DNA from 4 places in the Micromonospora sp. NPDC005237 genome. Region 2 is predicted to be linked to each of the others. Evidence: riboswitches for the same ligand, from Rfam matches in the RefSeq annotation. Region 2 holds a riboswitch; each other region holds the start of a gene.
What was found. A riboswitch is a leader RNA that binds a small molecule or an ion and turns the genes downstream of it on or off. The one in region 2 is predicted to bind cyclic di-AMP.

Region 1: linked by a shared signal. The riboswitch ahead of ABZT87_RS15395 (C39 family peptidase) and the one ahead of ABZT87_RS18465 (transglycosylase family protein) in region 2 are both predicted to bind cyclic di-AMP.
Region 3: linked by a shared signal. The riboswitch ahead of ABZT87_RS11250 (hypothetical protein) and the one ahead of ABZT87_RS18465 (transglycosylase family protein) in region 2 are both predicted to bind cyclic di-AMP.
Region 4: linked by a shared signal. The riboswitch ahead of ABZT87_RS06180 (NlpC/P60 family protein) and the one ahead of ABZT87_RS18465 (transglycosylase family protein) in region 2 are both predicted to bind cyclic di-AMP.

What each region holds. Positions count from the first base shown of each region.
Region 1 is NZ_JBEXHJ010000005.1:117,964-122,038, reverse strand. It holds gene ABZT87_RS15405 (CDP-glycerol glycerophosphotransferase family protein) at 1-506, shown strand, start outside; gene ABZT87_RS15400 (alpha/beta hydrolase) at 511-1,257, opposite strand; gene ABZT87_RS15395 (C39 family peptidase) at 1,383-2,225, opposite strand; cyclic di-AMP (ydaO/yuaA leader) riboswitch at 2,458-2,598, opposite strand; gene ABZT87_RS15390 (hypothetical protein) at 2,884-3,651, opposite strand; gene ABZT87_RS15385 (hypothetical protein) at 3,870-4,075, opposite strand, start outside.
Region 2 is NZ_JBEXHJ010000006.1:262,356-266,430, forward strand. It holds gene ABZT87_RS18445 (BTAD domain-containing putative transcriptional regulator) at 1-714, opposite strand, end outside; gene ABZT87_RS18450 (peptidase inhibitor family I36 protein) at 897-1,298, shown strand; gene ABZT87_RS18455 (peptidoglycan-binding domain-containing protein) at 1,383-1,871, opposite strand; gene ABZT87_RS18460 (hypothetical protein) at 1,976-2,155, shown strand; cyclic di-AMP (ydaO/yuaA leader) riboswitch at 2,337-2,481, shown strand; gene ABZT87_RS18465 (transglycosylase family protein) at 2,481-3,158, shown strand; gene ABZT87_RS18470 (hypothetical protein) at 3,231-3,569, opposite strand; gene dinB (DNA polymerase IV) at 3,798-4,075, opposite strand, start outside.
Region 3 is NZ_JBEXHJ010000003.1:519,598-523,672, forward strand. It holds gene ABZT87_RS11240 (AAA family ATPase) at 1-736, shown strand, start outside; gene ABZT87_RS11245 (cation diffusion facilitator family transporter) at 843-1,760, shown strand; cyclic di-AMP (ydaO/yuaA leader) riboswitch at 1,902-2,033, shown strand; gene ABZT87_RS11250 (hypothetical protein) at 2,087-3,106, shown strand; gene ABZT87_RS11255 (hypothetical protein) at 3,229-3,744, shown strand; gene ABZT87_RS11260 (SRPBCC family protein) at 3,793-4,075, opposite strand, start outside.
Region 4 is NZ_JBEXHJ010000002.1:279,933-284,007, reverse strand. It holds gene ABZT87_RS06195 (zinc metalloprotease) at 1-434, shown strand, start outside; gene ABZT87_RS06190 (pyridoxamine 5'-phosphate oxidase family protein) at 513-1,070, opposite strand; gene dcd (dCTP deaminase) at 1,170-1,748, shown strand; gene ABZT87_RS06180 (NlpC/P60 family protein) at 1,812-2,852, opposite strand; cyclic di-AMP (ydaO/yuaA leader) riboswitch at 2,866-3,002, opposite strand; gene ABZT87_RS06175 (N-acetylmuramoyl-L-alanine amidase) at 3,237-4,075, shown strand, end outside.

The DNA of each region.
Region 1 (4,075 bases), on a different contig from region 2:
GTGCCACGGTGATCCTGCGGGCCCACCCGTACACGGCGCAGAACCCGGCGTCGGCACGCCAGTTGGGCCGGCTGACCGAGCTGCTGGCCGCCGACCGGGCCCGCAGCGGACGGCAGCACGTCTTCGGCGCGGCGGCCCGCGAGCTGAGCCTGACCGACTGCGTCAACCGCTCGGACGCGCTGGTCTCCGACGTGTCCGGCGTGATCTCGGACTACCTCTACTCCGGCAAGCCGTACGCCGTGACCGACATGGGCGACGAGGGCGACCGGTTCACCCACCGTTTCCCGTTGGCCGGGTCGGGTTACGTGCTGCGGCGCGACATGTCGAATGTGGACGCCGCGCTCACCGCGCTGCTGGACACCGACCCGCTGGCCGAGGAGCGCTGGGCCACCCGCCGCCGCTACCTGGGTGACTTCCCCGCCGAGTCGTACGCCGAGGCTTTCCTGACGGCCGCGCGCCGAGAGCTGGCGCCGGCGGAGAACCTGGCCACGTCAGCACCGGTCTAGCAGCTCAGCGGTAGGCGTCCAGCAGCGCCAGCACGGCGGCCGGGTCCTCCAGGTGCGCGTTGTGGCCGAGACCGGGCAGCGTGGCGACCGGCACGCCGTACTCCTTGAGCTGCGCGTCGGTGACCATCGGGTCGTGCTCGCCGCGCGCCAGCACCACCGGCACGTCGGTCGCCGCCAGCAGCGCGGTCAGGTCGGGCTCGCCGACGGCGAACGCGCTCGTGTCCATCGCGAGCCGCCACCGGCCGTCGACCTGGCGCAGGCCGGCGTCCACCATCGGGTGGTCCGGGGAGACCAGGCCGGTGAGGCCGGCGACCCGCAGGTAGCGGCGGGCGGCCTCAGTGCGGCTGGCGAACCAACCGAGCGGGCGGGCGGCGAGCTCCGCGGCCCGGGCCAGCTCGGCGGGTGACCAGACCGCCTTGATGCCCAACCCGACCACCGCGTCCACCGGCAGCCCGGCGTCGCGGGCCGCCAGCGCCAGGCCGACCACCCCACCCAGCGAGTGGCCGAGCACCACGATGCGGTCGTCGAAGGCCAGGCCCTGCGCGATCCGCTGGGCCAGACCCTCGAAGGAGTACGACGACAGCGGGGCCGACCAGCCGTGCCCGGCGAGATCCGGCGCCAACCACCGCCCTGGCCAGTGCTGCTCCAGCAGTGGCGCCCAGGGCAGCCACACGTCGCCCGTCGCTCCCATGCCGTGCAGCAGCAGCAGGACCGGCCCGCGACCGGCGTGACCAACCGATTCGTCCACCACGGCCGCAGTCTCCCACGGTTCGTGGCCCGGTACGAGAGCCGTCATCGGCATCGACGCGAGACGCCGCGGGCGCCGGCCCCTCGTGGGGGACGGCGCCCGCGGCGTCGTGGGCGTCAGCGCCTGGGTCAGGCGGAGTAGCCCCGGGTGGCGATCCAGTTGGCCAGGTCGATCGTGGTGATCCAGTACGCCGGGTCGGCCGCGTTCGCCGAGTCGGCGATCCGCACGGTCCGGCCGTTGTCCTTGTAGCCCACGACGGCGATGTAGTGCCCACCGCCGTAGGAGTGCCAGCCGCCATTGGTGTCGGTGGCGTCGCCGACGACGTTGGCCACCACGCCCCGGCCGTCGGTGATGGCCTTGACGACGTCGGCCTGGAGGCGGTCCATCTGCGCCGGGCTGGGCGTGCCCGCGAACATCCGGGTCTGGTACGGGGAACCCTTCACCTCGGCGTTGAGCACCCGGGTGGTGTCCTCGGCCGAGTTGGTGCCCATCTCGGTGGTGCCCAGCTCGGCGCCGAGCTCCTCCTGCGTACGGTCGATGCCGGTGGCGCTGAGGGCGTTGCGGGTGGCCGCCGGGCCGCAGTTGTAGTACGTGTTCTGCGCCTCGTAGTCGTAGTCGAGCACCTTGGTCGCGGGCGGCTTCGGCGGCGTCGGCTTACGGGTGAGGTCCGGGTTGCTCGTGGCCTTCGCGGCGGGCGACGCGGCGCTGGTGGCCGGGGCGGCAGTGCTCGGCACGGCCGAGGGGGACGCGACGCGCGCCTGGTCGCGGGACGCGATGGTGTCGCTGCGCATCTCGGCGACTGTGGTCGCGGTGTGCTCGCTGGCCGGGGCGCCGTCGGTGCCGGCGAGCAGGGCGCCGGTCGTGGTGGCGATCGCGAGGGCCGCGGCGGAGGCCGCGACGATCTGGTACGGGCGCTCGGTCGCGAGGCGACGGAGCTGACGCTGCAGGGTGTGCTTCACGGGGTCCTCCACGGTTCGGGGGGTGAGCGGCACACCGGGCTCGGCCGGTATCCGGGCAGGCGCCAGCGCGCGAACCGTGGTCCGCGGATGGTGAACCGCTCAGGGGAACGCCCGGCGCGGCCGGGCGGGAAAGGCGGCGACCCGGGGGGTCAGCTCACCGTCACAAGGCGGATGAGCGGGGGCGCCGCGACGCCGTGGAGGCGGGGGAACAACCGAGGGGTGGAAAGGTGCTGCACGAGGATGGAACTCCTTCCGTCACCGCCTACCGGGTTAGCTGACGGATTCGGGCGGGAAGATCGCCCTACCGCGGGCCGTGGCTCGCGGATTCACCCCGGACTTACTGTGGGTCCCCGGTTCGTAGATCACGATTGAGCGGGTCGGCACGGCGTCGCCTCCTGCGATCGGTTACCGCACCGGACAGCACGACAGTACTGGCCAGTGCGGACCCTGCCAAGCCACGCCCACCTGCGTAAACATCGTTTGGCGCACCAATTTCTGCGCGTATTGCCGCTGACGTGACTCGATGGGACAACCGGTTCCGGAGGCGCCGACGGGCGACAACCGGACAGGCTGCCGGCAACGCCGCCGCAATCGCGCGAACATTGGCCGCCGATGGTGCCGGTCGCCCGATTTCCATCGTCCGTGACGGGCCTCACATAACAGATCGGGCTCAACCGACCCGGGCCGGACGCCAGCGTGTCACGACTGCCGAACGCGACGCCCGGGTCGTCGTACGGCGCGACGGCAGCGGGTTCGGCCGCAACCGGACCGCCGCCGCGTACGCCTCCTCGGCGAGCGTGCGTGCCGACTCGGCGGCCAGCTCCGCGTCCCGCCAGGCCGACCGCTCCCGCTCGTCGGCGGCCCGGTGGTCGGCCAGCCTCGCGTCACGGATCGCCCGGGTGAGCAGCACCTCCTGCTCGACCGGGTGCCGGCGGGGATCCCAGCCGCGCCGGTGCCCGAACACGTCACCGAGCTGAGTCATGGTCAACTCGCCGCGCCAGTGCGCCGCCATCGCGGCACGGTGCAGGTAGCGCTCCCGGGCCGCGTACTCGGCCGGGGTGTGCGGGGTACGTGGGGTCGGCAGCGCCCCGGCGGTGGCGAACCGACGGGCTGCGGTGTCCGCCTCGTCGTACCGGGACCAGGCGGCCTGCGCCTCTTCCTGAGTGATCAGCCAGTCAGCGCGTCGTCGCCGGGCCGTCTGCGCCGCGCGGGCCGCGGCCACGGCCACCTCTTCGGCGTAGCGGCGCAGGTCGGCGAGTTCGGCGGCGGCCACCTCCTGGGCGGTGGGCGGCGGCATCGGCTCGGAGGCGGTCGAGTCCGGCTCGGGACGGGCGACCAGCACGGCGAGAACGGTCAGCGCCAGCAGGAACAGGGCCGACCAGATGGCGGCGGCCTGGGGCACCTCGGTCAGGAACTGGTAGAAGACGACGGTCTCCATGGTCGGCACCTCGGGAGAATGCGCGTTGCGACGGGGAAGCCGCACGAGGGTCGGTGACCCGCGGGTCGGCTGGTACGGACTGGTGTGTCGACAGGTGCGGTGGCGGGACGCTCGATCGGGGCCTCGGCGCTGCGGCGGGGCGGCTCAGCAGCCGGTGCGGTGGCCAGTGGCCGGCGCGGAGGTCAGTGACCCGGTGCGGGTCAGGAGCCGGTGCGCGGTCAGTGACCCGCCGTGATTCGGTGCTCCGGTGGGGCCCGGGGAGCGCGGGCGGCCGGATTGTTGGCGCGGGGTGACCGCTCGGAGACCGCCCGCGCCGGCGTCACACCGGTCGACGTGGCGACCAGGGTGCGCGAAGTGCCGTGCAGCGCGGGCTGCGGGTCGGCGGACCACGCCGAGCCGGCCTCGTCAACGGCGGCGGACTCGT
Region 2 (4,075 bases):
GGCCTGGTGCAGCTGGCGGAGCTCGACGCCCGGGTCCGCGCCGAGCGCGTCGGCGAGCCGGTCCCGCAGCCGGGCGTAGTACGCCAGCGCCTGTGCGCCGCGACCGGCCGCGGCCAGCGCGTGCAGCAGCACGGCGGCGACCGGTTCGTCCAGGGGGTGGTCGTCGGCGAGCCGGGTCAGCGGGTCGATGACCGCTTCCGGCTCGCCCCGCCGCAGCAGGCCGCGGGCCCACTGCACGGCGGTGTCGGTGTGCCGGCGGTGCCAGTCCTGCCGGACCCGGGCCGCCCACTCGCCGGGCAGCCCGGCCAGCGGCTCGCCGCGCCACAGCTCCAGCGCCCGGCGCAACAGCTCCACCCGCTCGGGGTCGTCGTCAACCAGTCCATCGGCCCGGTGTCGCAGCACGTCGAAGTGCGGGCCGTCCACTGTCTCCGGTGGCTGGTCCAGCAGGTACCCGCCGGAGCGTCGTACCAGCGCGTCCGGTGCGCCCGCGTCGGCCAGCACGCGGCGGAGCCGGGCGAGGTAGACGTGCAGGTTGTGGCGAACCCTGGGCGGTGGCGTGTCGCCCCAGACCCGGTCCACCAGCGACTCCACATGGACCGGTCGGCCGACGTCGACCGCCAGCGCGGCCAGGACGGCGCGCTGGCGGGCTGCTCCGGCGTCGACCAGGCGGCCGTCCGCCCAGACCTCGACCGGCCCGAGGACCCGAATCTCCATGAACCGCCGCTCGCCGCATCGCCAGTCGGACAATCCGCCGACGGACGGCCGGATTGAGGTTCCGGCAGGAATTCGTCGACCTGCCGCGCAGATCATCGTTGGCACAGCGGCATCAATCAATGCGATGTCGGCAATTCGACTCACGGCCTGTTCCGGTCGTGACGACACCGGAGGTCACCATCGTGCGAAGTGCTCTGCGAAGGTTCACGTCCGCCCTGCTCGGCGTGGTTGCCGTGGGCGCCGCGCTCGGCGTCGCCCCGAGCCCGGCCCAGGCCAACTACGCCTGCCCCTCGGGTCTGCTCTGCCTGTACGCCGGGACCAACTTCAGCGGGGACATCTTCCTGCTCGACGGGCCGTACAACGGCTGCAACGACGTCGGGCTGCCCTCGTACTTCCGCAACAGGACCCAGTCGATCATCAACAACCGACCGTCCGGCACCGTCTCCACCTTCTGGGACAACGCCAACGCCACCGGCCTGCTCGGCTACCAGCACGCCTACGGCTACCGGGCGAACCTGGCGTACGACTCGGCCGCGATCGGGGGGAACTGGAACCAGCGGATCGAGGCGGTCCGGGTCTGCTGATCCGCGGACCGAAGCGGGCAGGGGGGTGCACGACGGCGCCGGTCGGAATTCCACGGGGGACTCCGACCGGCGCCGTCACGCGGCTCAGCCCGGGTAGTAGCAGACGTTCGGGATGACCGGGCCGCCGTTGACCCCGAAGATCGCGAAGCCCATGTACGCCCGGGTCTGCGGGCCGTACTCGCCGTCCTCGGCGATGTTCGCGTACACGATGTCTTCGTTGATCTTGTGTTGGGCGTACCGGACGGCGTCGCGGGTCTTCGGGCCGTAGTTGCCGTCGAGGCTCAGTGAGCGCGAGTAGCAGTTGTTCAGCGCCTCCTGAAGCACCAGCACCGCCGAGCCCGAGTGGCCGTAGGTGAGATAGCACTGTTTGTTCCCGGTCTGCCAACCAACGGTCGGCACGTGCATGTCCGCGCCGCCCGGATAGCCGCCGACCCGGTAGAAGGTCAGGCTGGTGCAGGGGCTGGACGCGTGCGCGGCGGTCGGTGCGAGCAGGGTCAGGCCGGCGCTGGCCAGGACGGTCACGAGGGTGGCGGCGGCGCTGCGGCGGCCGATGCGGCTCCGGTGGATCGGCATGCTCTCCTCCTGGGAAGGTTGCCGGGGTCGACCCGGTGTGCTTCCGAGCATCGCGGCCGTCGATCTATGGTTTCCTGCCCGAACGTCAATTCCCAGGAGCGCCGATGCCCGTCGACGCCGTGATCTTCAGCGGGCAGGGACCGCACGCCGAGCTGGCGTGCCACGATCGGCGCCTCCTGGGAGCACGGCCGCTCCCACCACCCGCCGATCGGCCCGTTCCTCACCTCGAACTGCTCCGTCGCACCATCGCCTGGCTGCGTACGGGCGGTGACATCCGGGCCTGATCGGAATCGGTCCATGATGGTCGGTGCACAGCCGCGCGTGGTCCGCAACCGCTGGCAGAGGCGCCGCGCGTGCGCCGGTGAACAAGTTCACAAGCGTTGGGCGAGGGTCACCGACCGTGCCTACCGTCGATCGAGTCCACCACCGTGGACGCCACGACCGGCAACGCCAAATCCTGCCCCCGGTCGTCGGATACCAGAACCCCGGGCAGGAGCGGGGGACCCACGTTCCTCGGTGCATGTCACCTCGGGGTGAAGCCGCCACCGCGCGGCCGGGCTCCTCGGCCCGAACCCGACAGCTCACCTCGCCGGCGTGGAGGAACCACACATGACGTCTGTCCACACGCCCCGTCATCGACGGGTCACCACCCGCCGCGTCGCCGTCGGCACCCTGGCCGTCGGCGCGATCACCGGCGCCGTCGCCCTCTTCGGCCCCGCGGCCCCGGCCCAGGCCGGTGTCAACTGGGACGCGATCGCCAAGTGCGAGTCCGGCGGCAACTGGAAGATCAACACCGGTAACGGCTACTACGGCGGGTTGCAGTTCTCCCAGGGCACCTGGGCCGGCTACGGCGGCAAGAAGTACGCCGCCCGTGCCGACCTGGCGAGCCGCGGCGAGCAGATCGCCATCGCCGAGAAGGTGCTCGACGGGCAGGGCATCGGCGCGTGGCCGACCTGCGGCCGCAAGGGCGGCTCGTCGGGCGGCTCCGCCACGAAGTCCTCGACGAAGTCGACCGCGAAGTCGTCGAAGTCCACCGCCGGGAAGGACCGGTCCACCGCCCCGAAGGAGCGGTCGTCGCGCGGCGACCAGCCGGCGACCCGCAACCACGAGCGCACCGCCCCGGCGGCCAGCGGCGACACGTATGTGGTCAAGCCGGGGGACACCCTGTCGGAGATCGCCGACAGCCACCGCCAGGCCGGCGGCTGGCAGGCCCTGTACGAGCGCAACCGGCAGCTGATCGGCGCCGACCCGGGTCTGATTCTCCCGGGCCAGCGGCTCAGCCTGTAAGAGCACCAGCAGCGGGCGCTCGACCGGATTCCGGTCGAGCGCCCGCTGGCATGTCGTGCAGGCGGGTGGGCGTCAGGCGGCCGAGGCGGTCGCCGTCGACAGCGACCCGGTGGTACGGGTCTGCCGCGGAGCCGAAGCCCGCTCCGGGGACCGGCCGGTCGACGTGGCGGCGTCGGGTCGCTGCGGGGCGGCTGTGGGCGGTGTGTCGTCCGCCCGACGGGCCAGCCGGAGCGACTGTTCAGCGGTGCTGCGCGCCGCACACGGCCAGGGTTGGCCGGCGCAGAGCAGGTTGCGGCACGCGCCCTCCTCGTCCGACTCGTGTGCGGCCAGCACGTCGAGCGCGAGCTGCCAGAGCAGCGGATCGGTCACGTCGCGCGGACGCTCGGCACGCCGGCTCGCACGGTTGCTCATGTCGTCGGACATGGTGGTCCCCCCTGTCAGGCTGATTCCCCGAAACCTCTCCACTCGCACCGCCGGCAAAACCCCCCACCTGCTGTGATCTGCGTGGCAGCGCCGATGCGGCCCCGCGAGGCGGCCCCGCCGCGCGACCCCGGCCGCATCGGACATGTCGGCCGTCATCTGAGCAACACCGCGACCTCGCGGTCCTGACGACAGCCGGGCGGGCAGTGCGTCGTGCCGTCAGTCCGGCAACAGCGGCATCTCGACGCCCGGCTCCCGGCCCAGCAGGACCGCCCGGGTGAGCGCCGAGGAGCCGAACCGGTCGCGGACCGCGTCCACCGCGGCGTCCAGGTCGGCCCCGGGGTCGGCCTGGAACGGCAGTTCCGGCTGCACCGGGTTGTCGTCGAGGTTGCCCACTGAGACGCCGACCAGGGTGACGCCCCGCCTGTCGATCTCCGGTAGCGCGGCTCGCAGCAACGCCCGCGCGGCGGCGAGCAGCGGCACGGTGTCCGCGGTCG
Region 3 (4,075 bases), on a different contig from region 2:
TGACCCGTTCCAACTCGCCGGCGGCGTGCGCGAGCTGAGCACCGCCAGCGACCGGCAGCGGGCCGCCCGCGCGGCGGCCCGGGAGCGTCCGGAGGACTACCGGGAGTACGCGCATGTGGTGGTGGACGAGGCGCAGGACGTCTCGCCGATGCAGTGGCGGATGGTCGGACGGCGCGGCCGCCTGGCCTCCTGGACCGTCGTGGGCGACCCGGCGCAGACCGCGTGGATCGGTGATCCCCAGGAGCTGACCCACGCCCGGGACCAGGCGCTGGGCCGTCGCAAGCGGCACGATTTCACGCTCACCACCAACTACCGCAACTCGGCGGAGATCTTCGCGGTGGCGGCGGCGGAGATCCGCCGGCTCTACCCCGACCTGTCGCTGCCGAACGCCGTACGCTCCACCGGTATCGACCCCGTCGAGCTGGTGGTGCCGCCGGCCGGGTTGGAGACCGCGGTCGTGGAGGCGGCCACCGGCCTGCTGGCCGAGGTGGACGGCACGGTCGGGGTGATCACGCCGGTCACCCGCCGCGACGAGGTCGCCGGTTGGCTCGGCTCACTCGGCGCGGCGCGGCTGCAGGTGGTGACCAGCCTGGAGGCGAAGGGCATGGAGTACGACGGGGTGGTGCTGGTCGCCCCGAGCGAGATCCGGGCCGATCCGGGCTCCGGCGTACGAACGCTCTACGTGGCGCTCTCCCGGGCCACCCAGCGGCTCACCACCATCGACCCGACCGGCTGACCTGCGGGTTGCCGTGTCGAAGGGTGGGCCGGTCCGTACACTTGCATACATAGCGATGTGAGCATACATTTGACCGGGTCCCGGGTGGCGACGGAGGGTGGATTTCGTGGGAGCAGGTCATGACCACCACCACGGGTCGGTCACCAACGCCGCCCACCAGCACCGGGGCCGACTCTGGGCCGCGTTCGGGCTGCTCGCGACCCTGATGGTGGTCGAGGGTGTGGCCGCCTTCCACACCGGCTCGCTCGCCCTGCTCTCCGACGCCGGGCACATGTTCACCGACGTGCTGGGCATCGGGATGGCGCTCGCCGCGATCACCGCCACCCGGCGGGCCACCGGCGACCCGCAGCGCACCTTCGGGCTCTACCGCCTCGAGGTGCTCGCCGCCCTGGCCAACGCCGTCCTGCTCTCCGGCGTGGCGGTCTACGTGGTGATCGAGGCGATCGGCCGGTTCGGCGACCCGCACGAGGTGCTGACCGGCCCGATGCTCGCGGTGGCCGTCCTCGGCCTGCTCGCGAACGTGATCGCGTTCGCGCTGCTGCGCGCCGGCGCCCGGGAGAGCATCAACCTCCAGGGCGCCTACCTGGAGGTGCTCGGCGACCTGCTCGGCTCGCTCGGCGTGATCGGCGCGGCGCTGCTCATCGCGGTCACCGAGTGGTGGTGGGCCGACCCGTTGGTCGCGGTCGCCATCGGCGTGTTCATCCTGCCGCGCACCTGGCGGCTGGGGCGCGCGGCCGTCCGCATCCTGGTGCAGGCCGCCCCGGAACACCTCCAGGTCACCGCCGTGCACGACCGACTGGCCGCGGTGCCCGGCGTGGTGGAGGTGCACGACCTGCACGTCTGGACGCTCACCTCGGGCATGGAGGTGGCCTCCGCACACCTGATCATGGCACCCGGCGGGGAGGTCGGCACGGTGCTCACCGCGGCGCGTACCGCCCTGCGGGAGGACTTCCGCATCGAGCACGCCACGCTGCAGATCGAGCCCGGGTCCGCCACGGGCGCCTGCGGTTCGATCGAGTGGTGAGCACCTATCTGACGAAAAGACCGTTTTGCCGTCATCTTTGGTGGCGGCGCAGACACCTTCCGTCACATCGACTGCACACGTCCCACCTGCCCCGGTAGGCTCGTCCCCGGCCACCACCCGGCGGCGCCCTCCCGGCGCCGGTGGCGGCCGCCGCCTAATCACCCGAGAGGGCGAACCGGGGAACCACGTTCCTGGGGTGCATCCGCGTCAGCGGTAGGGATCTTCCGTCCCGAACCCGTCAGCTAACCCGGTCGGCGGCTGACGGAAGGACATGCGTAGTGGCACCAGCACGACCACCCGCCGCCCGACTCGCGGCACTGATCGTCATGATGGTCACCCTCGGCGTCGCCCTACCGGTGGGCGCCGCCACCGCCGCTCCCCCCGGCGGCCTGCGGGCCGCCGCGGCGCCCGACGGCGACGAGGAGGGCGGCACCCCCGCGCTGCGGGCCCAACTGGAGGCCGCCAGCAAGGGCTACCTGGACGCGAAGCGCGCCCTGGACACCTCCGTCCAGCGCCAGCAGCAACTCGCGGCCAAGCTGAAGACCACCGAGGCCGAGATGACCGTGCGCAACGGCAAGGTCGGCGAGATCGCCGGCGTGGCGTACCGCACCGGCCGGCTCAGCACCGTCTCGGCGTTGCTCAACACCAACACCCCCGAGGGCTTCATGGACCGGGCGGCCGCGCTGGACGTGGTGGCCGCCAACGAGGACCGGGTGCTGCGCGACCTGCACGCCACCCGGGACGAGGCCAACCGCACCCGCACCGCCCTGGACGGCGAGATCCGCGAGCAGCGCAAGCAGGTCGAGGTGATGGCCAAGCGCAAGGAACAGGCCGAACGGGCCCTGGCGGTCGCCACCAGCAAGCCGCGCACCACCGCTGCCGACACCAGTTCCAACCGGGGCACCTCCACCGCCAACGCCCAGCCCGCGCCGCGCAACTCCGACGGCTCCTGGCCGTCCGAGTCGTGCAGCGTCAACGACCCCACCCCGGCCAGCGGCTGCATCACCCCCCGCACCCTGCACGCCCTCAACCAGGCGAAGGCCGCCGGCTTCACCCGGTACGTCTCCTGTCACCGCTCGGGCGGCTCCGGCGAACACCCGAAGGGCCGGGCCTGCGACTTCGCCGCCCAGAAGGGCGGCTTCGGCGGGGACGCCACCGGCGGCGACAAGACGTACGGCAACAACCTGGCCGCGTACTTCATCCGCAACTCCGACCGGCTCGCCGTGCTCTACGTGATCTGGTACAGGCAGATCTGGCTGCCCAGCAGCGGGTGGAAGTCGTACAGCGGGGGGAACGGCGACCCCTCCAGCGAACACACCAACCACGTACACCTGTCGGTGTACTGACCCCACCGGTGGCCGGCGCACCGTCGAGCGGGTGCGCCGGCCCCGGGTACGTCAGCGGACGTACCCCGGACGCCGCCGGTGATCGGACGACCCGGCCGGGCCGGGCCGGCAGCATGTCGGGTATGCCGCGAATCCCACCCGCCACCCGCAAGGCGCTGCTCACCCTGCACCTCATCACCTCGCTCGGCTGGCTCGGGGCCGACCTGGTGCTGCTCACCCTCGGCATCGCGGCACAGCGCGGCGCCGACCCGGCCGTGGTCTATCCGGTCGCCGGGCTCGTCGGCACGGTGCTGTTCGCGCCGCTGAGCGTGCTCGTCTGGCTCGTCGGCGTCGCCAGCGCGCTGCTCACCCCCTGGGGCCTGGTGCGCTACCGGTGGGTGCTGGTCAAGCTCGTGATCACCACGGCGATGGTCGGGCTGGTGCTGTTCCTGCTCACCCCGAACCTGCGGCACGCGAGCGCGCTGGGCGCCGCCCTCCCCGCCCGGGATCGCGCCGACCTGGTGATCGCGCCCGCGGTGTCGACCAGCCTCATGATCATCGCGACCGTGCTCTCCACGTACAAGCCCTGGGGCCGCCGAGCCACCCGGCCGACCGGCGCGCGGAGCGTGCCGCGCGAGCGCGCCGCCACAAGGACGTAGCGGCCACCGGGAGGCCACCACGACGCGAGACCGCAGCCGCGGGGTGGGTCAGGCCGGGGGTTGTTCGTCGGGGGTGGTGTCCAGGGCCGCACCGAGGCGGGTGGCCAGGGCGAGGTGGGCGGCGCGGGCCTGTTGGAAGGCGTACCGGAACAGGGGCGTCGGCGCGCGCAGGGTGATGTCGACGTCGATCCGGACCAGGCCGTCCGGCTCGGCGCGCAACCGGGTGTGGTTGCGGACGGTGGTGGCCGGCCACTGGCGGGCCACCGTGACGATCTCGTCAGGTTCGCTGATCAGCACGTCCGCCTGGTAGGTGGTGCGGAAGCGCAACGGC
Region 4 (4,075 bases), on a different contig from region 2:
TGCGGGTGGGCGGCAAGAACACGCTCAACATCTACCTCGGCGAGCTGAGCGGCGGCCTGCTCGGCTGGGCGACCTTCCCGCAGCAGAACCTCAGCACCATGGACGGCGTGGTCGTGCTGAACGAGTCCCTGCCGGGCGGCACCGCCACCAACTACAACCAGGGCGACACCGGCACCCACGAGATCGGTCACTGGCTGAACCTCTACCACACCTTCCAGGGTGGCTGCGGCGGCTCCGGTGACAGCGTCAGCGACACCCCGGCCGAGGCGTCGCCGGCGTACGAGTGCCCGACCGGGCGGAACACCTGCTCGGCGACCGGCCTGGACCCGATCACCAACTTCATGGACTACACCTACGACTCGTGCATGTACCAGTTCACCCCGGGGCAGGCGAGCCGCATGCTGACCGCGTGGAACGCGTACCGCGCGGCGTAGCTCTCCTCGCGTACACCTGGTGCCGGCTCCGTCACGACGGAGCCGGCACCGGCGTTTTTTTGCACAGCAGGGCCGTGGTCAGGCGGCCGTGCACTGGACGTCACGGCTGCGGCGGGTCGGGCGCGTCTGCGGTACGGCGAGAGGCGCGGCCGGTGCGGGCGGGGCTTGCGGGTCCAGCCAGACCCGCACGGCCGGGCGGCTCGGGGTGACACCCGGAACGCCTGCGGCGTGCTGCTCGCGACGGGTCAACATCGCCACGTCGACGGTGAACTCGAACAGCCGCCAGTCGACCTGCGGCTCGGCCCGGGCGCTCTGCGCCAGTCGGGCCACCTGGACCGGGTCGGTGACCGGCCAGGCGTGGCCCGCCACGTACGCCTCGTCGTCGCTCTCCTCCGGAGGGAACGAGTGCAGCGCGTAGCGGCCGTCCCGTTCGAGGTCGCGGCGCTTCGGCGAGTCGATGATGAAGCAGAAGAGACCCTCGTCGGTGATGACCGGGGAGACCGGATGGACCCGGGGCCCGCCGTCGGCGCGGACCGTGGCCAGGTAGCCGAAGCCCGGCCCGTACTGCTGCAGGAGAACGCGGATCCCGTCGGCGAGGCGGGGCTCGTCGGCGGCGAATTCGGACCAGGAAGCCATGCCGACATTCTATCGAACAAATGTACGAGCAGCGACCTCGACGCGCTGGTCACCGGCACCGAATCCGGCCGGTCCGGCCAACGCGGCTATGGTGGTCCGATGCTGCTCTCCGACCGTGACCTGGTCTCCGAGATCAAGGCCGGCACGCTGGGCCTGGAACCGTTCGAGCCCACCCTGGTCCAACCGTCCAGCATCGACGTACGACTCGACCGGCTGTTCCGGGTGTTCAACAACCATCTCTACACCCACATCGACCCGGCCATGCAGCAGGACGACCTGACATCGGTGGTCGAGGTGCCCGACGGCGAGCCGTTCGTGCTGCACCCGGGGGAGTTCGTGCTCGCCTCGACGCTGGAGGTGATCTCGCTCGGCGACCAGCTCGCCGGCCGGCTGGAGGGAAAGAGCTCACTGGGCCGCCTCGGCCTGCTCACCCACTCCACCGCCGGGTTCATCGACCCGGGCTTCTCCGGTCACGTGACGCTGGAGCTGTCCAACGTGGCGAACCTCCCGATCACCCTCTGGCCGGGCATGAAGATCGGCCAGCTCTGCATCTTCCGGCTCTCCTCGCCGGCCGAGCACCCGTACGGCTCGGTGGTCTACGGCTCGCGCTACCAGGGTCAGCGGGGGCCGACGCCGAGCCGCTCCTGGCAGAACTGGCGTGCCTGGCCGACGCGATAGATAGCGGACGACGAGGGCCCGCCGCGACGAGATCGCGACGGGCCCTGCTGCGTCCCGCGTTGGTCAGCCGGGACGGCCGTAGCTGTGGATCGGCCCGTCGTCGACCTTCTTCATCTTGATCGGCTGACCGGCCTGGGAGGCGTGCACCACCCAGCCGTTGCCGACGTACATGCCGACGTGGTGGATGTCGCTGTAGTAGAAGACCAGGTCGCCGGGGCGCAGATCGCCCCTGCTGACATTCTTGGTCACCCGGCTCTGCGCGGCGGCGTTGTGCGGCAGCGACACACCGGCCTTCGCCCACGCGGCGAGCATCAACCCGGAACAGTCGTACGAGTTCGGACCCTCGGCACCCCACACGTACGGCTTGCCGATCTGGGCACAGGCGAACTTGACCGCCGTGCCCGCGCCGCCGCCGGGGTAGCTGGCCGGGCAGGGCGCCGGACGCAGCGGACCGCCGCCACCGCTGCCGTACACCTTGAGGCGCAGCTTCTGCAGCCGGTCGATCTCGTCGTTGATCTGCTTCTTCTTCGCCGCCAGCTGCGCTTCGGTACGGGTCAGCTGGGCCACCATCTCGTCGAGCGGCGCCTTCTGCCGGGCCAGCTCGTCGCGGAGATCGGCGACCTGACGGACGTCCTCCTGCTGGTTGTGGGCGAACCGGTCGAGCATCTCGAGTTGCCCGACCACCTCGCCGGGCGACCGGCTGCCGAGCATCGTGTTCACTGTCGACAGGTTCTCGCCCATGTACGCGCGCACGGCCAGCGCGCTGACCTTGTTCATCGCGGCGTCGACCTGGCGCTCCAGGGGCGCGATGCGGGCGGCGAGCGCGTCGGCCTGCCTGCGCTTCACGGCCAGGTCCGCGCGGGTGGCGTTGTGCCGTTCGATGACCGGTTCGAGCTTGTTCCAGTCGGCGTCGATCTGGCGCTCGATCTCGGCGACGGACGGATCCGCGTGCGCCGCCGTGGCGCTGCCCGTCAGGACGACGGCTACGCCGACCACTGCGGCGAGGGCGGTGGTGAAGCGGGACCAGCGTGGACGCGGCACTGTCGACGTCGGGTCGGCCGAGGCCGACCGTTCGGACGACGGCCGCGGGGCATGGAGGGCCACCGGGGTTCCGTACTCCTTCTTCCTGACCGCCTACCGGGTTAGCTGACGGGTTCGGGCGGGAAGTTGGCGCCCTACCGCATTGGCTGCGGATTCACCCCGGGGGAACCTGGGTCCCCGGCTCGCTCGCAAGCGACTCGGCGGTGTCGGTCCGTTACCGCCCGGGATGGGCAGACCTGCTACCGGGCCGACAAATGACCAGAGTAGAGACGGCCGTTACCGATCCGCAACCCGTGCGGCCGTGACACTCCGTACCGATTGGAGGAGGTCACCGAGCGTGCGTGAAGCTTTCTTTCGATGCAGTTTGATATATGGAAAGGTATTGACGCGGACTCCCGACCGGCGCGAAGGTGACCACACCGTTACCAGTCAAATCTAGGGGGTTCGATGGAACGTCCAACCCTGTCCGCCGGCCGGCGCGCATCGCTCGCGGTCGCCGTGGTCATCGCCACGGCCGCCGTACCGCTGAGCGCCGGCCCCGCCTCCGCCGCACCGGCCGCCGACCGTCAGCAGCAGTACGCCGCCGCGTCGACCGAGTACGGCGTGCCGACCGCCGTGCTGCTCGGCGTCTCCTACCTGGAGTCCCGCTGGGACAGCAACGCCGGCACCCCGAGCACCAGCGGCGGCTACGGACCGATGCACCTGACCGATGCCCGCCACGTGGCCGCCCTACCCGCGCGCGGCCACCACGACGCCGGCACCGAGGATCCGCGCGGCGACGACTCCCGTGCCGTCCTGGCACCCGCGCCGGCCACGGATCCCGCGCCGCCCACCGCCGCGATGCAGACCGTCGACGCCGCCGCCGCGCTGACCGGCGCCGCCCCCGAGGCGCTGCGCAGCGACGCGACGACCAACATCCGGGGCGGGGCGGCGCTGCTGGCCGCGTACCAACGGGAGGTGGGCGCTCCGGTCGGCGCCGGCACCGACCCCGCCACCTGGTACGGCGCGGTGGCCCGCTACGCCGGCGCGGACAGCGCCGACGCCGCGGCGGCCTTCGCCGACGAGGTCTACACCACCATCGGCGACGGCGAGACCCGCGTGACCGACGACGGCCAGTGGGTCACGTTGCCGGCCCGCGCGGTCCAACCCCAGCGTTCCTGGCTGGACCGGCTGGGCCTACGACGACTCGCCCGCCCGGACGGGCTGGAGTGCCCGCGTACGGTCTCCTGTGAGTGGATTCCGGCACCCTACGAGGCGTTCGGCGACGGCGACTACGGCAACCACGA